2 regions of the Ruegeria sp. CG11 genome follow, and region 1 is predicted to be linked to the other one. Evidence: riboswitches for the same ligand, from Rfam matches in the RefSeq annotation. Region 1 holds a riboswitch; the other holds the start of a gene.
What was found. A riboswitch is a leader RNA that binds a small molecule or an ion and turns the genes downstream of it on or off. The one in region 1 is predicted to bind thiamine pyrophosphate.

Region 1 (12,278 bases):
CGAAGGTCACGGCAACCCGATGCGCCGCGCGATTGAAAAGGATTATGTGTCAGGGATGACCCAACTGGGTATCCGCAACGTGTCATCGACCGCTAGGGAAGGTTATGAGGACGCCCGCGCAAGGGGCTCGGATATCCTGTCGGTTCGGCAGGTGCGCAAACTGGGTACGGACGGAGTTCTGGATCGCATCCCCGAAGGGGCACGCTATTACGTCACCATTGATATCGACGCGTTCTGCCCCTCGATCGCGCCGGGAACGGGTACGCCCAGCCATGGCGGGTTTCTGTATTATGACGTCTTGGAAATCCTACAGGGGCTGAGCAAGCGTGGTGATGTGGTTGGCATCGACTTGGTCGAGGTCGCCCCGGCCTATGATCAGACGGAAAGCACACAGATTCTGGCAGCGCAGCTCCTGCTGAACTTCCTCGGCTTCATCTTCCACAACCGGAAATAGCGCCTATCCCAGATAGGCCCGCAAGCTGGGCGGCGGGTTGTCGAACAACTGCACCGTCGCTGCGGGCGGATGTGCCCGTTCGTCTGCCACAAGCACCGTCTGATCGGCAATGCGGCGGGCGTCCTGCGGGTCATGGCTAACCATCAGTAGGGTTGTTCCGGTCTCGGCCAGCAACCCTGCAACAAGGTCCAACATTTCAGCCTTTAGCGCAGGCCCCAGTGCCGCAAAGGGTTCGTCCAGTAGTAAAAGGTGCCGCCGTTGCACCAGAACCCGGGCCAGCGCGACCCGGCTTTGTTGCCCACCGGACAATTGGGCCGGTTTTCGTTCGCTATACCCGGACAGGTCAACACGGTCCAACGCGGATTGGACCATCGACTGTTCATCCACCGAAAGACGTCCGTTCGGGCGCAGGCCCAGGGCAACATTTTGTTCCACCGTCAGATGTGGGAACAGGTTGCCATCCTGAAACAGCATCGCCAGCGGGCGTTTGCCCGGGGCAAGGTTCGAAATGCGTTCCCCCTGCCACAGGATTTGCCCCTGTTTGAGGTCGCGAAACCCGGCGATGGCCTCAAGCAGCGTCGACTTGCCCGCCCCTGACGGGCCGACGATGGCGACACTGGCCCCGGTCTCGATGGCAAAGTCGGCCTGCAGGGCGAAACCGCCATTTTCAATGACGCAAGCTTCAAGTTTCAGCATGTAATCGCCCTCCGCGATCCAAAAGCCAGAACGCCCCCATCGACAGCACCAAAAGCAGCAGCGCCGCCCCGGCCGCCGCCTGCATCTGATAGGCCCCCATCAGCCGGTAAATCTGCAGCGGCAAAGTTGCGATCTGAGGGTCCGCAAACAAAGCAATCACGCCGAGATCGCCCATCGACAGCGCGGCGGCAAGACCTGCGGCAAAGCGGATTTGCGGGCGCATTCGGGGCAGCAAAATTCGGGTGAAAAAGGTCGTTTTGTCCATGTCCAACGACAGTGCCAGCCGCCCATGGCGCGTAACCACGTCCCGCGCGGCGGGCACCAGAATGCGCAGGGCAAACGGCAGCGCCATGGCCGCGTTCACCAGCGCCGTGACTGGCAGCGCCAGTGCGGTTGGGTTGGCCACAGGACGGATCAGGATGAACAGGCCAGTGCCGATCACCAAGGGCGACGCCGCCAGCCCCAGAATACCGCTGAGCTCGACGATCCCATACCGCCCGGTCGCAACGGCCATGGCCATTGGCAAGGCCAACATCAACAGAACAGCCGTGCTGGCCGCTGCCACCAGAACCGAGATCAGCGCGGCGCGGAACACCAGTGAAGGCATCTCGAACAGCCCCGAGAGCCCCGAAATCACCACCGCTGCCAAAGGCAGCAGCAGAAACGCCGCCGCCGCCAGTATCCAAAACGTATCAAACACAGGCGCACCACCGTCCCAGCGGCGGATGGCCCGGTCCAGACCTGCTCCGAACCCTTCGCCGCGCGAGAACTTCAGGGCGGCCAGTGCAGCCGCCGCAGTCAGGGCCAGTTGCAGCGCCGACAGCAACGCCGCCCGGCCGAGGTCGAAATCGTAGGTAAACGACTGATAGATCGCCAATTCTATCGTTGTCGCGCGTGGCCCTCCGCCCAAGGTCAGGGCAACGGCGAAGCTGGTCAGACAGATGGCGAAGATCACGGCCAGCACACCCGGCAGGATGCGCCTCAGCATTGGCAACTCGATCAGGCGGAACATCGCCAGCCCGTCACAGCCTAGCTGGGCGGCCAGGCGAAAGCGTTCAGCAGGGATTTCTTGCCAAGCCTGCAAGATCAGCCGCGTGGCCAGCGGCAGGTTGAAGAACACATGCGCCAGCACAACACCGTGCAACCCGTAGATCCGCATCGGCGGCAGGCCGAAAAACCCCAGAATGTCCGAAATCCAACCCGCGCGGCCAAAGACCTGCAATAGTCCAAGGATCGCCACGATGACCGGTAGAATGAAAGGCGCCCCTAACAGCGCGATCAACGCGCGCCGCCCAAAAAACCGCCGCCGGGCCAGTGCCCGCGCCACCGGCACCGCCAGCGCTGCACTGAACAGGGCCGACAATACCGCCTGCACAAGCGTAAACCGCAAGGCGGCCCAATCCGCTGGGCCAAACCCGCCCGCCGCATCGGCCCGCAGGGCAACAGCGGCAAGGGTCCCCAAAATCAGCGCGGCCACCAAAGCCGCCGCGCCAACGCCCGGCCAAGGGCTTACTGGCTGAGCGCGCTCAGCCATTCCGCAAGCGCCTGATCCCGCACCGTGGCAGCCTCATCCGGAGAAAACAGCAGGGATTTTTCCGGCTGAATCAGCGTGTCGAACCCTTCGGGCAGACCGGCTGCCGGGGTCACCGCCGGATACATCCAGTTGGTGGTCGGAATAATCTGCTGGAACGCATCCGAGACCATAAACTCTAGGAACTGATCCGCCAGCTCCGGCTGATCGGTTCCGGCCAGCTTTGCCGCAACCTCAACCTGCATATAGTGACCTTCGTCAAAGGCAGCCGCCGCTTTGCTGGCGTCTTCCTCGGCAATCAGGTGATACGCGGGCGATGTGGTGTAGCTGAGGACCATGTCGGCCTCACCTTCCAGAAACAACCCATACGCCTCGGACCAGCCCTTGGTCACGGTCACGATATTGTCGGCCAGACCGGCCCAGATGTCCGCTGCCTCATCGCCGTAAGCCGCCTGTACCCACAGGAGCAGCCCCAAACCCGGGGTAGACGAACGCGGGTCCTGAATGATGATCTTGGTGTCACCCTCGGCCAGTTCACGGAAGTTCGCGGGCGCTGCCGCATCAGCGTTATGAACAAAGGCGAAATAGCCCCAGTCATAGGGCGCGAACACCTCATCCGTCCATTCGATCGGCAGCGTGTATTCGGCGCTGACCGAGCTAGGCGCAAACAGGCCGGTTTCCTTGGCCGCAGTAATCAGGTTGGTGTCGAGACCCAGCACCACGTCGGCATCCGAGTTCTCACCCTCCAAACGGATACGCGACAACAACGCTGCGCCGTCCTCGACGCCGACAAGGTTCAGCTCGCAGTCACAGACCGCCTCAAACGCCTCTTTCACCTGCGGGCCGGGGCCCCAGTCCGAGACAAAGCTGTCATAGGTATACACGGTCAACTGAGGTTTATCGGCCGCCATAGCCGTAGTTGCGCTCAGGATTCCCGCAGCAATCATCAGATGTTTCATGTCATCCTCCATTGCGGCGAGAGGGCAAGGATGGATGAAACCGTCACCTTTCCCTCCGCCGGTTCTAGCCGGTTCAGGTTCAACGGGTTCGCCGAAGGCATCTCAGCGCGGCCACGCCACGCACCCCGAGGTGAGGCTCTGACTAGGCGGGAACCGATCAAAAGACAACCCGTTTCGCAGGCCGCCCGTTGATCGGTTTCAGCTCATTCCGCCGCAATGACCTGATCGGACGCGGCATTGATCGGGGCCCAGCTCAGGTCACCGGTATAGCGCCAGGCCAGCTTGCCCTGGTCGTCCATAGCGATCAGGTGCAGCCAGCCGTTGTCGAACAGCGCCCGCACTTGCGGGTGCCGGTCCAGGATTTCCGACATTGCCGCGCGCGGGGCTTCGATGACCACAGACAGTCGCAGCGGATCGTGCTGATACCCTTCGCCGTCATGGATCGATTGCCACGGCAAACCCGGACGGGGGGCGCCATTGTTGCCTTCCAGCACTCCGATACCGCCGACCACGTTATGCAGCAGCTTGTTGCCGCCGCCGAACAGGCCGGGTGCAACGGTCGAACCGTAATATTGCAGGCTGATCCAACTGACGACCACAACGGGCGCGGTCATGATCAGCTCCAGCACGCCAAAGCCGTCATCCTTGTTCCAATCGTAATTGTGCAGAAAGGCCTGCCCCGCCAGATCCGCCCCATCCGTCCGGTGACGCGGCGCAGCGATGAAGGCCCGGCACCCGGCAAGTCCCCATTCGGGGCGGGTTTCGGCCCAATCCTGTGCGCGGCGCTGAATATCCGTGGCCTTGTTAGCGCGCGGCAGGCGCGCGGCGCGTTCGGCCCGGGCCAACTGCCCGGCCGCATCCAGCCAGTTCTTCACCTGCGCAAGATCGTCGGACTGGTTTCCCGGCGGAAAATCCTGCTCATACAGGCTGACCCGGTCGGTGGTGGTTGAGTGCATTGCAGCCACGAACTGCGTGTCGGCAGGGATGGCGATCCCCTGCCCCTCCAGCCCCAAGCGCACCTGCGCATCGTTCAGCAATCCGGCCAGAAGCCGCGCGTTCACATCGCCTGCATGACCGCCGCACGCGCCACAATGCAGTGCGCTTTCATGCGGGTTGTTGGTCACCTCGGCCCCGTGACCAACCAGCAGTACGATCCGGGCGAAATCGTCGGTCAGAGACATTGCCGTCAGCACCGCCTTGGCCATGCCAACGCGGGCCTCCAGATCGATATTCGGGTCCAGTTGCGGCGTGGGGTCGATTTTGCGTTTTCCGGCAATCCCCAATGCGTCGCGCATCAGTTTTCCGGCGTACAAGGGCCCGGTCGCCTCAACAAATGCAAAGGAAGAAACCGCCGCCAGTTTGAACCGGCCCCAGGCCCGTTTGGCCCGCGCCGAATAGCGACGGGTCAGGTCCTTGCCCGCAGATTCTTTGGCCTGAGAGCACACAGAGGGTTGCAACAACACCGGCCCATGGACCTCGGTGACATCTGACCCCGCCGCTTTGTGTGCACTGGCAAGGCCAAAGAACCCCGCAAAGCCAAACGTTTCGATCCCAGTATCCTGCGCCTCGAGCGCGCGGCGGAACACCTCGGACCGGACGTCGATGCAGAACGCCGCCTGCACCTGCGCCCGACCGTCGGCCTGACGCGCGGTGCCGGGCAGCAGCCTTTCGGCCAGCGCGCGTTGCTGTGCCCGTTCGGCGGCCTCTTGCAGGACAGCATCGATCACGAAATCGGCGGTTGGCGTCAGCGGTGCCTCATGCGCAGCCACAACCTCAGCCCAGCGTTCACCGATCTGATCTTCGTAAAGCGCCAACAGCGCCTCATCGAATACCATGCGCACGGCCAGCAGCTCGGTCACGGTATTGTCCTGTTCGCCTTTCAGGTCGGCGTCCCATAGCAGATAGCGCGCGTATTGCGCCCAACCGCCCAGGGTCGTCAGCCAGCGGTGATAGGCGGTTGCCGCCGCCTCTGTGCTGAGGCCCAACCGTTCTGAAGACCGGCCAATCGCGCGCCAATGCGACCGGTTGGTACCCGCAACAAACGCGCCGAACCCGGTCAGGCCGTGAATTTCCGGCGTCAGGTCGCGAGACGCAAACTCGCGCCAGGCGCTGAAGGCGCCACCCGTCCGAGCCTGTTGCCACAGCGCCTGTCCCTGGTCGAAATGGCTGGCGGCCCAGATGCCTATCCGATCCTCGATCAGGCCGGGCCAGTCCGTGCCCGAGACCTCGGCCGCAAGCTCGGCTACGGTGGGCAGGGCTTGCGGTTGCCGGGCCTCTGATTTCAGCGCAGCCAAAACGTCCTCAAGGCTTGGGGCATTGAACGGACCCTCAATCGCAGATAGGGCGTCCAGAATATCCGCCTCGGTCATCTCACCAGCACTCAGCTTTGCCGCCCAATGCGCCCGATCCGGCGTGATCCGCGTACCCGCAACTCGCGCCAGCCGGGCCGAGGTCACGGCCAACGGCTCATCGGCCTGACCCAGAAACGGGTTCACCGCAACATTCGAGGACAGAGGGAACAAGGGCGGGATCGCATAGGCGGCGGATTTTGCTTCGGCCACCAGTTCCAGCAGCGGCGCGGGATAAGCTTCGAGCTTTGCAAACATCAGATCTGTTCCTTTCAAGCTGCGGACTTTCTGGACCAACCGTCCAGAATCTTGTCGAAAATCGCATTGGCATAGAGGCCGTTTGACAGATGCACCCGCAGGCCCGCAGCAGCCGGGTGCGCCGCCCAGAGCGGGAAGGTCGCCTGCGCCACGGCAACAAACCCAAAACTAAGAAGGGCCAGCACGATCAGCGCCCATTCCAGCGGCCCCGGTGCGGGGGTGGCGGGCAAGGCTCCGGCGGTGACATGCTGTGCAATAACCTGCAGCGCGAAATAACTGACCGAGGTCACCAGCGCGTAGACCACCGTGCGCTGTGTCAGTTGGCGCGGCGCGGCATCGGCAAAGCCCTGCGCCAGCAGGTAGGCCACCCCAAAGATCAGAATGACGCCAAGCGCAATGGCCTGCACAGATTTGCCATCAAAACCCAGCACCGTACCGACCAGCGCATAGATCACGATCGCCGTCCCAAAGGCCCGTAGAACGTTGCTGGCACTGGGCACCGCGATCGGACCGGGGCGGTGAATGGCGGCCACATTTTTGACGGCCTCTCCCGAACTGAGAAAAGCGTGGGCCTTGTAAAGCGAATGCGCCACGATATGCAGCAGGGCCAGCGGAAACAGCGCCAAACCGCATTGCATCACCATGAACGCCATCTGCGCAATCGTGGACCAGGCCAGCGAAGTTTTCACCGCGGGCTGCGTCAGCATCACCAAGCCGCCGAACAGCGCGGTAAACCCGCCCAACATCACCAGCAGAGCCATCACTCCGGGTGCTGCCAGCATCACATCGGCAAAGCGGATCAGAAGGAAACCGCCCGCATTGATCACCCCCGCGTGCAGCAGGGCCGAGACCGGTGTCGGTGCCTCCATCACCTCGGTCAACCAGCCGTGTACCGGAAACTGGGCCGAGGCCAGAACCGCCGCAACAGCAATCAGTAACGCCGCCGTCATGGTCAGCCAGTTGGCCTGTACCGTTGTCAGGACCGTGTGGATATCGGTGGTTCCGGTTGCCGCGATCAGCATCACAATGGCTCCCGCCAGTGCCCCTTCACTGAGCCGCGCCACCAGCGCCTTTTTCCGGGCCGCCCGCTGGGCGGTTGCCCGTTCGGGATAGAACAACAGCAGCTTGTGCAGGGCAAGGCTGGTGGTGGTCCAGGCGAGCATAAGCTGGATCAGGTTGCCCGACATCACCAAGATCAGGACCGAGGCCAGCGTCAACGCCATCCATTGAGTGAACATGCCTTGTCTGGCCTCACCATCCATGTAGGTCGCCGAATACCGCAGAACGACCCAGCCGATGAAGCTGACCAGCACCAGCATCACCGCGCTAACCGCATCCAACCGAACCGAAAGACCCACGCCGAACGCCCCGATCAGGGCCGAGGTGCCGGGGCCACTAATGACCAACAACACCGCCACAACTGCGGCAACCAGAAAAGCCGCAAAGGCCGCGGCTTCGGCCAGTTTCGGAACCCGGCCCGGGCGTAGCCCCGGATGACGCCCGGCATGGATCGCGGCGGCGATCAAAATCAGTGGGCTGAGAAGTGGGAGATAGAGATAGAACATGGTGACTTCCCCTGGATCATCGGCTTGGGACAGTCAGTTAGGGCAGATTTTGTGCCATTAAAAATTCATTGTTCTATCAATTTCGTTCTATTAATTAGAACAATATGCCTTTGAACTATCATCACCTGCGGTATTTCTGGGCCGTGGCCCATGACGGGAACCTGACCCGCACGGCGCAGCGTCTGAATCTGTCGCAATCGGCTTTGTCGGTGCAGATCAAGCAACTGGAAGAACGGCTGGGCCACGACCTGTTCGAACGCCGCGGGCGGCAGCTTTATTTGACCGAGGCCGGGCGTATCGCGTTGGACCATGCGGATGCGATTTTCTCGACAGGACAGGAACTTGTCGCCACGCTGACCGAGACGGTGCAAACCCGTAAAGCCTTGCGTGTGGGGGCCTTGGCGACCCTGTCGCGCAACTTTCAGATCGGGTTTCTGCGCCCAATTCTGTCGCGTCTGGATGTTGAGGTGATCCTGCGGTCCGGCAGCCCGACCGAGTTGATGGAGGGGCTTGAGACGCTGAACCTCGATCTGGTGCTGATGAACCGACCGCCGCCGGATGACAGCCTGACCCCGTTTGAGACCCATCAAATCGCCGAACAGCCCGTCAGCATTGTCGGCACGCCCGACCGGCTGAACCCGAAAACACCGATCAAAGAGCTGTTGCACACGCAACCCTTCATCCTGCCCACCACCGACAGCAGCGTGCGCACCGCATTCGACGCCATGGCCAGCCGCCTGTCCGAACGCCCGCAGATCGCGGCCGAGGTCGATGACATGGCCATGATGCGCCTGTTGGCGCGCGAGGATATCGGGCTGGCCCTTGTGGCACCCATCGTCGTGACGGATGAGCTGAACTCGGGCCGGCTGGTCGAAGCGCAGGAACACCCGCGCATCAAGGAAACCTTCTACGCAGTCACCCTGCGCCGCCGTTTTCCAAATCCACTGGTTCAGGATCTGTTGTCACATGAACCTGACCCCATGCTTCTACCCTGACCGTCAGGAACGAGAGAAATCGAACTCTTCCGCGTAGTGGCAGGCGACGAAATGTTCCGGCTCAATCTCACGCCATTCGGGCTGCTCGGCGCTGCAGCGCTCCTTGGCAAAGGGGCAGCGGGTGTGGAATCGGCAGCCGGACGGGGCGGCCAGCGGGTTGGGGATTTCTCCCTGCAGCCGGATCGGATCATAGCTTGCATCCGGATCGGCGGTGGGGATCGCGCTCAGCAGTGCGTGGGTATAGGGGTGCTTCGGCGCGAAAAACAGTTTTTCCGTCGGGGCGTATTCGACGAATTTCCCGACATAAAGCACTGCAACCCGATGCGACATCTGCGCCACGACGCTCAGGTCGTGGGCGATGAACAGGAAGGACACGCCCATCTCGTCCTGCAGGTCTTTCAGCAGGTTCACGATCTCGGCCTGAATCGATACATCCAAGGCTGAAACGCTCTCGTCACACACCACAAACTTGGGCTTCGAGACCAGCGCCCGCGCAATACAAATGCGCTGGCGCTGACCGCCTGAGAACGCGTGCGGAAAGCGCCGCAAATGCTCCAAATTCAGCTTACAGCGCGCCGCGATCTCGCGCACGCGAGCGTCGATCTTTTCGCGATCCTTGATCTTGCCCGCGGCGACCAACGGCTCGGCAATGATATCGCGCACGGTCATGCGGGGGTTGAGCGAGGAATACGGGTCCTGAAACACCAGGCTCATCTCGGGCCGGAACGCGCGCAGCAAGTCTCCGGCCAACGTGTGCACCTTGATACCGCCGCCGCCTTCGCTGAAGGCCATGTTCATTTTCGATCGGACCTTGCGCAGCTCGGATTCCGACGCGTGGGCCAGATCGATGTCACCCTTTTTCTTGCGGTGAAAGATCACCTCGCCATCGGTCGGATCAATCGCGCGCAGAATGGCCCGGCCCACGGTGGTTTTGCCCGAACCGGACTCACCCACCAAGCCAACGGTCTCACCGCGTTTGATGTCGAAACTGACACCATCGACGGCGCGCAGCATCTGCACTTCGGTTTTGAACAGCTTGCGGGTCTTGATCGGGAAGTGGACGGACAGGTCCTTGACTTCGATCAGCGTGTCGCTTTTGGGGGTCATGCCGCGCTCCGATCTTTGTCGCTGTGCAGCCAGCAACGCACAGAGCGGCCGGGCAGCGGAGTGGTTTCAACGGGTTCCTGCGCGTCACAGATACCGGCGATGGCCTGCGCGCATCGGGTGTGGAACGGGCAGCCCGAAGGCCGGTTCGTCGGGCTGGGAATGTCCCCCGGCACCGGTTTCAAACGGTCATGCAGATGCTCGACGCTGGGGATCGCGTCCAGCAGGCCTTGCGTATAGGGGTGCTGCGGTTTGCGAATGACCTCGCGCGCCGGGCCACGTTCCACGATGGTGCCCAGATACATCACCGCCACATCGTCGGCGATCTGCGCGATCACACCCAGATCATGGGTGATGAAGATCATGCCCATGCCCAGTTCGCGTTGCAGGTCGCGCATTAGGTCCAGCACCTGCGCCTGGATGGTCACGTCCAGTGCGGTTGTCGGCTCATCCGCGATCAACAGCGCAGGACCGGCGGACAAGGTCAACGCGATCATGGCACGCTGGCGCATCCCGCCCGACAGCTCATGCGGATACTGGTCGATCCGGGCCGCCGTGTTCGAGATACCGACCTTGTCCAGCATCTCAACCGCGAACTCCCGCGCCTCGCGTTTTTTGAGGCCCCGGTGCAGCATGATGGCTTCCATCATCTGGTTGCCGATCGTGTAGACGGGCGAGAAGCTGGCCATCGGCTCCTGAAAGATCATGCCGATCTCACCACCGCGAATGCGGCGCAGCTCCTTGCTGCCATGCTTGAGGTGCCCCAGAGTGATGTCCTTGCCGCTTTTGTCGGTATAGGTCATCCGGGTGTTTTCCCCCAGCATCGCGGTACCGGGCAGCAGCTGCATCAGGGCTTTGGTTGAGATCGACTTGCCCGAACCGGACTCGCCGACCAGACCCAAGGTGCGGCCTGCCTCGACCGCGAAAGTGACGCCTTGCACCGGCGTGATCACGCCCTCATCCGTGCGGAAGGAAATCGACAGGTTTTCGACGCTGAGCATTGTGGACATGTCAGTGTGCCTCCGAATAGGGGTCAGCGGCATCGCGCAACCCGTCGCCGATCACGGTGAACGCCAGCACGGCCACAACCACGAACACGGCAGGGATGAACAGCCACGGGGTCTGTTCGATAGCCCGCACCGACTGCGCCTGCTGCAGCAGAACCCCCCACGAGACTGAGGGCGGACGCAGGCCAAGCCCAACAAAGGACAGCGCCGTTTCCGACAGGATCATATAGGGGAAGCTGATCACCAGATCGACGATGATAAAGCTGGTAAAGCTGGGCAGCATATGCTGCGCAATGATCCGACCCGGGCGGGCACCTGCCAGTCGTGCGGCAACCACGTAATCCTCATTCCGGATCGACAGCAATTGGGATCGGATACGCCGTGCCAATGTCGGCCAGCCGAACAGGCCAAGGATCAGCGTCATCGCGAAGTAGACCTGCGTGGTCGACCATTCCTTGGGCATGGCAGCGGCCAGCCCCATATAAAGCGGAATGATGGGAACGACGCGGATCACCTCGGTCACGCGCTGGATCACGTTGTCGATGAGGCCGCCGAAATAGCCCGCAACCCCGCCGATGATCAGCGCCAGCACGAACGAGATCAGCACCCCGATCACTCCGATCGACAGCGAGGTCCGGGTGGCATAGATTGTCCGGCTGAACACATCGCGGCCCAGATCGTCGGTGCCCCAGAAATGGATCTTCTGATCCGCATCGGGGCTGAGGCCGACAAGGTGGCGGTCAATCGGGATGAAGCCCAGCAGTTTGACCCGCTCACCTTTGACGAGGAACTTGATGTAGTGGCGCACGTCGGGGTCTGGCACTGAAATCGCGCGCAGGGTCACCGGGTCGCGTTCGGTTTTGGTGCCGTTGATGAAGGGCACTATCGAACAGCCGGCCGCATCGCAGAAGCGCGGCATCTGCGGCGCACCCTCGATATATTTTGTGTCGCGGCTCACCGGACCATAGGGGGCGACAAATTCGGCAAAGATACCGGCCAGCGCCATCAGCCCCAGCAAGGACGCGGCAATCATCGCCGCCCGGTGACGGCGAAACCGCCACCAGATCAGGGTCCATTGCGAGGCCGAGTAGTATTTCAGCTGGCGTTCGCGTTCTTTTTCTTCGGCGGCCGACAGATCGTCTATCTGATGGGTTGCGTCAGTCATGGTTCAGGCCCCCAGTTTGATGCGCGGGTCCAGCCACGCCAGCAAAAGGTCCGAGAAGAAGTTCATGAACACGATGGCAAAGGTCAGCATCAGCAGGATCGCACCCGCCACGTTCATATCGAGATCCAGGTATGCCTTCAGCAGCAGCTCACCCAGTTCGGTCAGGCCCAGCACCACGGCCACGATCGGCAGTTCC
Region 2 (12,278 bases), on a different contig from region 1:
ATTCGCAGACATGGCGGTCGGAAAACCGGATCAGCGGGTCGTTGGCGCAAGAGGTGACGAATTCGGAATAGGCCCGAACGGGCACTTTGCGGTCCACATGGATCACCACCGGGCACCCTGCGGCGGTCCAGTGGCGTGCCACCTGTTCGGCCCGGTGCAGCGCCGTGTGGACCAGCATGACGACGCCCAGACGGCTCATGCCCAGTTTCCTTTCGACATCAGGCCCAGAATCTCAAGCTGCCGCCAGTTGATGAGCTTTTCGGACTGGTCGCACCAGAATACCGGCTTGTCCTCCAACCCCTCGGCATAAGCGCGGTATTCGCCCGAGCGGCGGAAGTGTTGGCGGCGCAGCATCTCCTCCCGGGCTTTTTCGCCCAGCGTGCTGATCAGCTTGGCATGCAGCAACGCGCCGCTGGTCTTTTCTCCGCCCCATTCGTCATAGACTTGGTTCAGCCCGCGCGGCAGCAGCGAATGGGTCGAACTGACATAGACATAACGCCGGTCCCATTTGACCAGAGGGATCTTGTTCAGGGCTGGTGCCTTGGCGGGTGTATCGCGGAAAAACACCCGTGCGCGCGGGCCGCCCTGAATCCAAAGGTTCCCGTAATCCGGGTTCTTCGTGATCATATAGTTGCCGGAATCGAACCAGCGGGCGATCTGAAACGGGTCCTGCCCCTCGCGATAGGGTTCCGCATCCACCGGTCCCTGCGGGTACATGTCGATCAGCATGGTGCCGAAACTGCGCACCGCGCAGCCGTCCAGCCAGTCGGTCAGGGCGCGGATCGGGCGGGTGTCACAGAACGGGTAAATGAAGAACTCGTCCGGATCGACGGTCAGAACCCAATGCCCGTGCGCGTATTTGCGCAGCAGGTAGTTCGACCAGTCCAGCCCGAATGAAGCCCGTTTGTAGCTGGCCTGCGCGTGCCAGACCGAAGCGTCGGGCTGGCTGGCCAGATACTCGCGCGAGCCGTCATCGCTGTCATTGTCGACGAACAGGAAATGGTTGATGCCCAGCTTGCGGTAATAGTCCATGAAATAGGGCAGGCGGATTTTCTCGTTCCGCAGCACGCTCATCAACAATACGTCGTCGCGTCGGATGTTGGCGGTTTTGTCGGTCACCGGCTTCAGTTGCCGCCGTTTCAGAAGGCAACGCGCAAGGCGGCGCTTGCGCCGTAACCTCATCCGGTATGAATCCAACAGGCTCACGCGGTTGCTCTGCCCTTTTTGTTACGCGAGCATACCCGGGGCCTGGATGGTCCAGAGTGGTGCCGGGCAATTGCCGATTTATGCCACCTTTGCATCTTTCATGGCAACGCCTTTAAAAGTCGTTAGTCACATATGCGGCTTTTCAGCAAACTTTCCCCATCAGGCCCAAGCGCTGCAACTTTTCCCAGCCCTCATAACGGACCGACTGGGGCGTCCACATATCGGGTCCGTCCGCGATTGAATCATAGTAGGTCGCAAACTGGTCGGGATCGTGGAAATGCTGGCGCCGCGCTTTCTCGATTTTTGATTTGCCGACCACTTCGGGCAGGAACTTGGTGTGTAGCAATACCCCTGCAGGGATCGTGCCGTCCGGCCCGTCATAGGTTGCGTTCAGGTTCCGGGGCAGAGCGGAATGGCACGAGTTTACAAAGGCATAACGCCGCGACCACCGGACCAGAGGGATTTTGTTCAGCGTCGGAGAATGACGCGGCCGATCGGAAAAGAACATACGTTCCCGTACGCCGCCCTGAACCCACAGGTTGCCCAGCGGGCTTTGCCGCTGCAACCGAAACGGGCCGGGATCGAACCAGTTCAGAACCTCGGTTGGGTCGGTCTCGGGGTCGTAGATTTGCGCGTCCAGCGGCCCTTTGGGATAGAGGTCCAGCATTAGCGCGCCAAAACCGATGCGGCCTTTCTGGTCCAGCTCTGCGGTCAGGTCTTGCAGGGATTTTCTATCGTACTCGGGATAGATCAGCAGCTCATCGGCATCCGCCATCAGGGTCCAATGGTCGTGCCCATAACGCATTTGCAGCCAGGTCAGCCAATCCAGCCCGTAGCGCGCGGCACGATAGCTGGCAGGGGTCTGCCACAGCGACACATTCGGCTGATCATGCAGAAATTCGACCGAGCCGTCGTCGCTGCCATTGTCCACGATCAGAAAGTGATCAACACCCAGCGCGCGGTAATGGCGGAAGAACCATGGCAGACGGGTGATTTCGTTGCGCAGCGTGGTGAAGGCCAGAATGGCGCCGGGCCTGATCTGCGCAGTCTGATTCTGAAGGCAAGTCAGTTGGTGGCGGCTGCGAAAGGATCGCCACAGCAACCGCCGTCGTTTCAGCCGCAACCGGTACTGCTGCACCCATCCGATGGGGGGAAGCGTATCGGTTGCGGTGTGCATCATCTGAGGCTCACTTCTCGTAATTGCCGTTCTGGTGCCAGCGCCAGGCATCGCCGATCATCGTCTCAAGCGTAGACCTTTCCGGGGTCCAGCCCAACTCGTCCCCGGCACGGACCGAGCCCGAAACCAGCTTGGTGCAATCCCCGGCGCGGCGCGGGCCGATGGAATAGGGTACTTCGCGGTTGGTGACCGCTTTGGAATGGCCGATCACCTCCATCACCGAAAAGCCCGAGCCGGTGCCCAGGTTGAACACCCGGCTGCCCTTGCCTTGTTCCAGCCAGTTCAGACCCAGCACATGCGCATCGACCAGATCGCAAACGTGCACGTAGTCACGGATGCAGGTGCCGTCGGGCGTGTCATAGTCGGTGCCGAACACGGTCAGCCCCTCGCGCTTGCCATCGATAGCGTCCAGCATCAGCGGGATCAGATGGGTCTCGGGGCGGTGGAACTCGCCCACTTCGCTATCCGGATCGGCCCCAGCGACGTTGAAGTAGCGGAAGATGACGTGGTTCAGCCCATGCGCGGCCTGAAAATCGCGCAGGATATCCTCGATGGCGCGTTTCGACGCCCCGTAGGCGTTAAGCGGCTCTTGCGGTGTGTCTTCGTCCAGCACCACGTTGTCATGCTCGCCATAGGTGGCACAGGTCGATGAGAACACGAAGTTCAGGCAGCCAGCGGAGACGGCGGCCTCAATCAGGGACAGCGATCCGGTGACGTTGTTGGTCCAGTATCTACCGGGCTCGGACATCGCTTCACCCACCTGGCTGAGGGCGGCAAAGTGCATCACGGCGGTGGGTTTGTATTTGGCAAAGACCTCATCCAGCCGAGCGCGGTCCAGCAGGTCGCCCTGTTCGAACGGGCCAAATTTCACCGCGTCCTGCCAGCCAGTGATCAGGTTGTCATAAGTCACCGGCGTATAGCCTGCTTGCGCCAGCGCCTTGCAGGCGTGCGACCCGATATATCCGGCACCGCCGGTTACAAGAATGTTAGTCATCTATTCTTCCAAATAAAAATGGTGCGCATCACCATGCCGAAATGCAGGCAAGTGGCGCGGGGCAGAAAATCAATCCAACCCCATCGCCATCATCATTTCTTCCAGCTTGGGAACGTCCTGCGGATTGTTCAGCTCCCAGAATTGGCGGCCTTTGGCCTCGACCTCGACGCACAGAACCTTGCGACCGTTCTCCATGAAGCGCAGCTGTTCCAGCCCTTCCAGTTTCTCCAGCGGGCCAACCGGCCAGGTGGAATAGGCGGCCAGCGCGTCGGGTCGATAGGCATAGACGCCGACATGGTGGAAGACCGGGGTCGCGTCGTCTCCGGAATAGGTTTTGGCGGTATAGGGCACGACCTCTTTCGAGAAATACATGGCGCTGTGATCAGCGGCAAAGACGGCCGTGGTGCCGCCGACGCGCCCGTTCTTGCGGTCGTTCAGCAGGCTGTTCAGGGCGTTGCCATCGCAGCGCAGAACCGGCGTGGCGACACCGGCCTCGGGCGCGGCGCGCAGACCGGCGATCAGGTCTTCGACAAACCAATGCGGGGTCAGAGGCGCGTCGCCCTGCAAGTTGACGACGATGTCATACCCTGCGCCCAGCGCCTCATGGGCTTCGGTGCAGCGTTCGGTGCCATTGCCGCAGGTTTCCGAGGTCATCACAACCTCGGCTCCAAAGCCTTCGGCGACCTCGCGGATGCGGTCGTCATCAGTGGCGACAACCACCTTATCGACGCCCGAGACCGAACAGGCCGCGCGCCACGATCGTTCGATCAGGGTCATCGCGTTGCCACTGGCGCCAGTCAGCGGCACCAACGGTTTGCCCGGATAGCGGGTCGAGGCGTAACGGGCGGGAATGGCGATCAGAACGGACATCAGGCCTCCTTCAGTTCAACACCCGGAGCGTAGGCGATGAAGAACGGGTTTGCATAGCCGTCCTTGCCATAGGTCAGCGGTTCGTGGTTGTCGAAACGGACCACCTTGCCGCCGGCACCCGCCAGAACGGCGTGGCCTGCGGCGGTGTCCCATTCCATCGTGCGACCGACGCGGGGATACAGATCCGCCTCACCGGTGGCGACCAGGCAAAACTTCAGCGATGAGCCCGCGCTCTTGCTGTCCTGCACCTGATACTTGTTGATGTAATCCTCGGTCGCCTGATCCCGGTGCGATTTCGACGCCACGATCAAAAGTGCGGAATTGTCCGGTTTAGACACTGAAATCGGTGTCAAATCCCCCGCCTGCGCCTTGTCCAGTGCGCCGGTCTCCTCGACCGATTGACCATCGGTCTGCGTGTAGAACATGCGCCCCTTGGCGGGGGCATAGACAACGCCACGGGTTGGCACGCCGTTTTCCACCAGCGCGATGTTCACGGTGAAATCGCCGCGGCGGTTGATGAATTCCTTGGTCCCGTCCAGCGGATCGACGATCAGGAACGTGTCGCCTTTTTCCGAATGCGAGGCGGCCTGCTCCTCGGTCACCAGAAGGATATCGGGGAATGCCTCGCGCAGACCGGCCGAGATCAGGGCATCGGCGGCCTCGTCCGCTTCGGTCACGGGGCTGGCATCTGATTTGACTTTGACGTCGAAATCATCCGAATTGTAAATCTCCATGATTTTGTCGCCCGCTTCCAGGGCCAGACGTCGAATGACGGGGATGAGGGCGTCGTAGGTCACAAAAATGCTCCGTTCCTGTGATTTGTTGATCGAATATCCTGACGGCCTTATGATGTGCCGGTTACGGATCGGCAAGAAATTCGTGGCAGATTGCAGGCGAAAAAACGGGAAAGACGCTTCGAGTGTATTATTTCAAGCGAAACCAGACACTACTGGGCGGCGCGTTCACAACCGCCGAGCTTATTTTCCATGCCGTTGTGCGCAGTGTCCGGTCACAGCACAGCAACGCGGTGCTGGCTATCATTGTCAATATCCTGCAGGTCCTGGCGCTGGTCGCGGTATTTTACACGATCATGTCCTTTCTGGGTCCGCGAATTGCCAAAATCCGAGGTGAGTTCATCCTGTACGTGCTGTCTGGCGTGTTTTTGTTCGTAACTCATTTGAGGGCGGTCAGTTCGGTGGCGGGCGTCAGCACCGGGGGCAACCCGATGATGCTGCATTCGCCGATGAATATGATGGTCATGCTGCTGGCGACCGCATTTGGCACGCTTTATACGCAGATTGTCACGATCATCGTCATCCTGTTCCTCTACAGCGTCGCGGTCGCTCCGATCGAGATTCAGGACCCCGGCGGTGCGTTTGGCATGTTGATGCTGGCGTGGTTCACCGGGTGTTCCGTGGGCGTGGTGTTCATGGCCCTGAAACCATGGTTTCCGACCGTTTCCACGATCCTGAAAAACATCTACCGCCGTCTGAACATGATCTTTTCGGGAAAGATGTTTGTGGCAAACGCGCTCGGCGGCGCCACGCTGGCCATGTTTGCGTGGAACCCGCTGTTCCATATCATCGACCAGTGCCGGGGGTTCGTCTTCCGCAATTACTATCCGCGCAATACCAGTTGGGAATACGCGCTTTGGGTGGGACTGGCATTGCTGCTGATTGGGCTCCTGGGGATCTTTTTCTCGCGCGAGCACGTGTCGCAAAGCTGGGACGCGCGCCGCTAACTGGCCACGCGCAGGGTCAGGTTGATCCGGCCGCCCTTGGGTAATAGTTTCGAGGACCCGAACCGGATACGGTCGATCCCGTGATAGGTCAGCCGGGCGGGGCCGCCCATGATCACCACATCGCCAGAGTTCAGCCAGATCGACTCGGTCTTGCCGCCTCGGGTTTGGTTGCCGATGCGAAACAGGGCGTCATCCCCCAATGAGATCGATAATACGGGCCAGGAAAAGTCGGCCTCGTCCTTGTCCTGATGTAGACCCATCCGGGCGCCTTCGCCGTAATAGTTGATCAGGCAGCAATCAGGATCACATTCGGGGCTGGCCAGTTCGCGCCAGATATCAAGGATGGGACCGGGGATTGCGGGCCAGCCCGCCCCCTTGGGATGCTGTGGCTGGTACCTGTACCCGGCCTTGTCCGTCACCCAACCCAGCGACCCGGCCGAGGTCATGCGCACCGACATCTCCTTGCCCGATGGCGTCACCGGTCGGAACAAGGGGGCCGATTTCAGAATCGGACGCAGCACCTCGATCAGCTGTGTCTGAGCTGCGCTATCCAGATAGCCTTTTCTGATATCAAAACCTCGCAAAAGCAGTCGCGCCATTCAAGATTCCCCAATCCTTGCCAAAACCTTGCGAAAAAGGCCGCAGATTCCCGAAAACCTGCCTTTTACAACGCTTGCAGGCCTCTGATCCCGCCCTTATATACGCCGGGACGCGCGATGGTGTAGGGCCGTTCGCGCATATCAGATCGGGGCCGGGTGCCATAACGGGTCCGGACCTCGGACATCGCCTTGAAGAGAAAGGGATTGAACATATGGGAAAAGTAATCGGGATTGACCTCGGAACCACCAACTCGTGCGTTGCGATCATGGACGGCTCGCAGCCGAAGGTCATCGAGAACGCCGAAGGGGCGCGGACCACGCCCTCGATCGTCGCCTTCACCGAAGATGAGCGACTGGTCGGTCAGCCGGCAAAACGTCAGGCGGTCACCAACCCCGACAACACGATCTTTGGCGTCAAGCGTCTGATCGGTCGTCGTGTGGATGATGCAGAAGTCGAAAAAGACAAGAAAATGGTGCCGTATGCCATCGTCAATGGCGGCAACGGCGACGCGTGGGTTGAAGCCCGCGGTGAAAAGTACTCCCCAAGCCAGATCTCGGCCTTCACTCTGGGCAAGATGAAGGAAACCGCCGAGAGCTATTTGGGTGAGGAAGTCACGCAGGCGGTTATCACCGTTCCGGCATATTTCAACGATGCTCAGCGTCAGGCCACCAAAGACGCCGGTAAAATCGCCGGTCTGGAAGTGCTGCGAATCATCAACGAACCGACAGCCGCCGCTCTGGCCTATGGTCTGGACAAGGAAGAAACCCAAACCATCGCGGTTTATGACCTTGGTGGTGGTACCTTCGACGTGACCATTCTGGAAATCGACGACGGCCTGTTCGAGGTCAAATCGACCAACGGTGACACCTTCCTGGGTGGTGAAGACTTTGACATGCGCATCGTCAACTACCTGGCGGATGAGTTCAAAAAAGAACACGGTGTCGACCTGAGCCAGGACAAGATGGCCCTACAGCGTCTGAAGGAAGCTGCTGAAAAAGCCAAGATCGAACTGTCCTCGACCTCGCAGACCGAAATCAACCAGCCGTTCATCTCAATGGGTTCGAACGGTCAGCCGCTGCACATGGTCATGAAACTGACCCGTGCCAAGCTGGAATCACTGGTTGGTGACCTGATCAAGAAGTCGATGAAGCCTTGCGCCGCTGCTCTGAAAGACGCCGGTCTGTCGGCTGCTGACGTGGACGAAGTTGTTCTGGTCGGTGGTATGACCCGGATGCCGAAAGTGATCGAAGAGGTCACCAAGTTCTTCGGTAAAGAGCCGCACAAGGGTGTGAACCCGGACGAAGTGGTTGCCATGGGTGCCGCCATTCAGGCCGGTGTTCTGCAGGGCGATGTCAAAGACGTGGTTCTGCTGGACGTGACCCCGCTGTCGCTGGGTATCGAAACCCTGGGTGGCGTGTTCACCCGCCTGATCGACCGCAACACCACGATCCCGACCAAGAAGTCCCAAGTCTTCTCGACCGCCGAGGACAACCAGAACGCCGTGACCATCCGCGTGTTCCAGGGTGAGCGTGAAATGGCTGCGGACAACAAGATCCTAGGTCAGTTCAACCTTGAAGATATCCCGCCCGCACCGCGCGGTATGCCTCAGATCGAGGTGACCTTCGACATCGACGCCAACGGCATTGTCTCGGTTTCGGCCAAGGACAAAGGCACCGGAAAAGAGCAGAAGATCACCATTCAGGCCTCGGGCGGTCTGTCGGACGACGATATCGAAAAGATGGTCAAAGACGCCGAAGAGAACGCGGAAGCCGACAAGGAACGCCGCGAGCTGGTCGACGCCAAGAACCAGGCGGAAAGCCTCATCCACTCGACCGAGAAGTCGATGGAAGAACATGCCGACAAGGTTGACCCGACCACCATCGAAGCCATCGAGCTGGCGATTGCCGCGCTGAAAGACGAGCTGGAAACCGAAAATGCCGACAAGATCAAGTCCGGCATCCAGAACGTCACCGAAGCGGCCATGAAGCTGGGTGAGGCCATCTACAAGGCGCAAGCCGAAGAGGCCGAGGATGAGCCCGCAGCGGCAGATACCGCTCCGGCCGGTGACGACGACATCGTCGATGCCGAGTTCGAAGATCTGGACGACGACAAGCGTAACTAACGGGTAACCGGGCCAATGCGGGCCGGTCCGGTTGCCGGGCCGGCCCGATTACGTTGAGGCAGAAGGAAACACTGATGTCAAAACGCGACTACTATGATGTGCTCGGCGTAGCTAAGGGCGCATCGGCGGACGAGATCAAGAAGGGCTTTCGTAAGAAGGCCAAGGAATTGCATCCTGACCGCAACAAGGACAACCCGGATGCCGAGGCCCAGTTCAAGGAAGCGAACGAAGCCTATGACGTTTTGAAGGACGCCGACCGCAAGGCTGCCTACGATCGTTTTGGTCATGCCGCTTTTGAAAACGGCATGGGTGGCGGTGGCCGTCCGGGCGGCGGTTTTGGTCAGGGCGATTTTTCCAGCGCGTTCTCGGATGTGTTCGACGATCTGTTCGGCGATTTCATGGGCGGCCAGCGTGGTGGTGCCGGTGGCGGCCGTCGCGCCGCGCGCGGGTCGGACCTGCGTTACAACCTGCGTGTGTCGCTGGAAGAGGCGTTTTCGGGTCTGCAGAAAACCATCAGCGTTCCCGCTGCCGTGGCCTGTTCGGCCTGTGACGGCTCGGGTGCCGAAGGTGGCGTGGAGCCGACCACCTGTCCGACTTGCTCAGGCATGGGCAAGGTTCGCGCGCAGCAGGGTTTCTTTACCGTTGAACGGACCTGCCCCACCTGTTCGGGTCTGGGTCAAATCATCAAGAACCCCTGTAAATCCTGCGGTGGTGCAGGCCGCGTGGAAAAAGAACGCGCTCTGTCCGTGAACATCCCCGCCGGCGTCGAAACCGGAACCCGCATCCGTCTGGCGGGTGAGGGTGAGGCCGGGATGCGCGGTGGCCCTCCGGGTGATCTCTATATCTTTGTCGAAGTGTCGGATCACAGGCTGTTCGAACGTGACAGCGTGAACCTTTATTGCCGCGTGCCCGTCAGCATGGCCAAAGCGGCGCTGGGTGGCTCGATCGAAGTGCCGACCATCGACGGTGGCCGCGGCCGTGTGCAGATTCCGGCCGGCAGCCAATCAGGCCGTCAAATGCGCCTGCGCGGCAAGGGGATGCCTGCCCTGCGTGGTGGTGGCGTTGGGGACATGTTCATCGAACTGGCCGTGGAAACTCCGGTCAACCTGACCAGTCGCCAGAAAGAACTGCTGAAAGAGTTCGATGATTTGGGTGAAGATAACCACCCGGAATCAAAAAGCTTTTTCTCATCCGTTAAGTCCTTCTGGGACGGGATGAAAGGCTAAAGCCTTATTACCAAAAGAAGCTAAGATTGAGCCGGCCCCCAGATGCCGGCTTTTTCATTCTATAAGTCCAGTTTGACCATCGACTACGCCAAAATTGGCCCTTGATTCCCCTGCCAACCCCTGAGATTGTCCGCCCAACCGTTGGGGTGCCCCGATCAAGGGGCTGAGAGGCGTGAATGCGCTAACCCATCGAACCTGATCCGGGCAATACCGGCGTAGGGAACGGTCGTATACACTACAGACGTTTTCCATGCTGCGTTGCCCATTGATGATGGAGCAACGATATGACGCATATTGCCCTGACTATTGCGGGCTCGGACAGCGGCGGTGGGGCCGGGATACAGGCGGATCTCAAGGCGATGTCCGCTTTGGGTGTATATGGCGCCAGTGTGATCACGGCGGTGACGGCGCAGAATACCCGGGCCGTGACAGCGGTGCATGGGATACCGCTGGATGTGGTTTCCGCCCAGATCGAGGCGGTACTGACCGATCTGGATGTTGGCGCGATCAAGATCGGGATGTTGGCGGCCCCGGAGATTATTCAGGCGGTCGCGGATGCCATTGCCGGGTTCGATGGCCCGATTGTGCTGGACCCGGTGATGATTGCCAAATCCGGTGATGCGTTGCTGGCGCAGGATGCAGTGCTGACTTTACGCGACATCCTTCTGCCTCGCGCCACCGTATTGACCCCTAACCTGCCGGAAGCAGCCTGTTTGCTAGGAGCTACCGAAGCTGAAACCCCCGACCAAATGATCGCGCAGGGGCTTGCCTTGTGCGGGTTGGGCGCAGGTTCGGTTTTGATGAAAGGGGGTCATGGCCGTGGGACTGTCTGCCATGATCTGCTGGTTGATGCCTCTGGTCTGGTGGCTGAGTTCACCGCCCCCCGACGCGAGACGCGGAACACGCATGGCACCGGGTGCACTTTGTCGTCCGCTATTGCGGCGGGGCTGGCGCAGGGGCTTGGCCTCAACGACGCTGTCGCACAGGCGCATGACTACCTGCAGGGGGCAATTGTTCAGGCGGACGGTTTGATGATCGGGCAGGGGCACGGACCGGTGCATCACTTCCACCGGGTTTGGCCCGCGTGACGGTCTGGTCGGTCATAGGGTCCGGCGTGGCCGGTTTGGCCGTCGCCAGCGAACTTGTTTCGCGCGGTGCCAAGGTTCAGGTGTTCGATCCCGCCGGCCCTCCGGGTCCGCATGGGTGTTCCTGGTGGGCGGGCGGTATGCTGGCCCCATGGTGTGAGTATGAAAACGCCGAGGAACCGGTGTTGCGCTTGGGTCAAATTGCGCTGGACTGGTGGGCAGCGCGCACTCGGGTAGAACGGCGAGGCACGCTGGTTGTGGCCAACCCGCGCGACCTGCCCGATCTGCGCCGGTTTGCCCGGCGGACCGAAGGGTATTGCGAGGTCGAACAGTCCAATTTAGCCGAATTAGAGCCTGATTTTCATGGGTTCACCAAGGGTCTCCATTTCACGAATGAAGCCCATCTGGATCCACGCCAAGCTTTGCGGGACCTTCATAAGCAATTGGTGGACCAAGGCGTAGACTTCCATCGCAAACTCGCCCCATCGCGGCTTGAAAACGCAATCGACTGTCGCGGATTGCACGCCCGCGAGGTGCTGCACGATTTGCGCGGCGTTAAGGGTGAAATGTTGGTGATCCGTTGCCCGGACGTGACCCTGACCCGGCCCGTGCGTCTACTGCATCCAAGGATGCCGCTCTACATCGTTCCGCGCGGGGACGGCATCTACATGCTGGGCGCGACGATGATCGAAAGCGAAGACAGCAGCCGCATCACCGCGCGCTCGATGCTGGAACTGCTCAGCGCAGCCTATGCGCTGAACCCCGCGTTCGGAGAGGCCGAAGTGCTTGAGATTGGCGTCGATCTGCGCCCGGCCTTTCCCGACAACCTGCCGCGTATTCGGCGACTGGGGCACACGATCTATGCCAATGGCCTCTATCGCCACGGCTATCTGCTGGCCCCGGCGCTGGCGCAGGGCGTGGCGGATCTGGCGCTGGACAAAAAACAATCGGAGATGGTCGATGAAGATCGTGCTTAATGGTGAACCGCGCGAAGTACGCGCCCAAACCCTCTCGGACCTGTTGGTCGAATGCGGATTCTCAGGACGGGTAGCGACGGCCGTGAACGAGGATTTCGTGCCTTCGGGTTTGCGCATTGCCCACACATTGGCCGACGGCGACCGGATCGAAGTTGTCGCGCCGATGCAGGGGGGCTGAAGATGAAGACTTTCTACGGCACCTCTCTGCCCAATCCGCTGATGCTGGGCACGGCGCAATATCCCAGCCCTGCGATCCTGGAACAGGCGTTTCGGGACAGCG

Region 2: another riboswitch for thiamine pyrophosphate. It lies ahead of thiD (bifunctional hydroxymethylpyrimidine kinase/phosphomethylpyrimidine kinase); the one in region 1 lies ahead of thiB (thiamine ABC transporter substrate binding subunit).

The regions. Positions count from the first base shown of each region.
Region 1 is NZ_JBQFRE010000016.1:883-13,160, forward strand. Features, by position in the region: gene speB (agmatinase) at 1-454, shown strand, start outside; gene ACR0KW_RS20075 (thiamine ABC transporter ATP-binding protein) at 458-1,150, opposite strand; gene ACR0KW_RS20080 (ABC transporter permease family protein) at 1,137-2,684, opposite strand; gene thiB (thiamine ABC transporter substrate binding subunit) at 2,660-3,640, opposite strand; TPP riboswitch at 3,673-3,778, opposite strand; gene ACR0KW_RS20090 (YbcC family protein) at 3,844-6,246, opposite strand; gene ACR0KW_RS20095 (proton-conducting transporter transmembrane domain-containing protein) at 6,261-7,811, opposite strand; gene ACR0KW_RS20100 (LysR family transcriptional regulator) at 7,916-8,806, shown strand; gene ACR0KW_RS20105 (ABC transporter ATP-binding protein) at 8,810-9,913, opposite strand; gene ACR0KW_RS20110 (ABC transporter ATP-binding protein) at 9,910-10,920, opposite strand; gene ACR0KW_RS20115 (ABC transporter permease) at 10,922-12,082, opposite strand; gene ACR0KW_RS20120 (ABC transporter permease) at 12,086-12,278, opposite strand, start outside.
Region 2 is NZ_JBQFRE010000004.1:244,168-256,445, reverse strand. Features, by position in the region: gene ACR0KW_RS12605 (DUF5927 domain-containing protein) at 1-199, opposite strand, end outside; gene ACR0KW_RS12600 (glycosyltransferase family 2 protein) at 196-1,182, opposite strand; gene ACR0KW_RS12595 (glycosyltransferase family 2 protein) at 1,349-2,386, opposite strand; gene galE (UDP-glucose 4-epimerase GalE) at 2,394-3,377, opposite strand; gene ACR0KW_RS12585 (3-deoxy-manno-octulosonate cytidylyltransferase) at 3,447-4,247, opposite strand; gene cysQ (3'(2'),5'-bisphosphate nucleotidase CysQ) at 4,247-5,044, opposite strand; gene ACR0KW_RS12575 (ABC transporter permease) at 5,167-5,988, shown strand; gene ACR0KW_RS12570 (alpha-ketoglutarate-dependent dioxygenase AlkB family protein) at 5,985-6,587, opposite strand; gene dnaK (molecular chaperone DnaK) at 6,800-8,710, shown strand; gene dnaJ (molecular chaperone DnaJ) at 8,785-9,936, shown strand; TPP riboswitch at 10,069-10,175, shown strand; gene thiD (bifunctional hydroxymethylpyrimidine kinase/phosphomethylpyrimidine kinase) at 10,221-11,024, shown strand; gene ACR0KW_RS12550 (FAD-dependent oxidoreductase) at 11,021-11,998, shown strand; gene thiS (sulfur carrier protein ThiS) at 11,982-12,176, shown strand; gene ACR0KW_RS12540 (thiazole synthase) at 12,179-12,278, shown strand, end outside.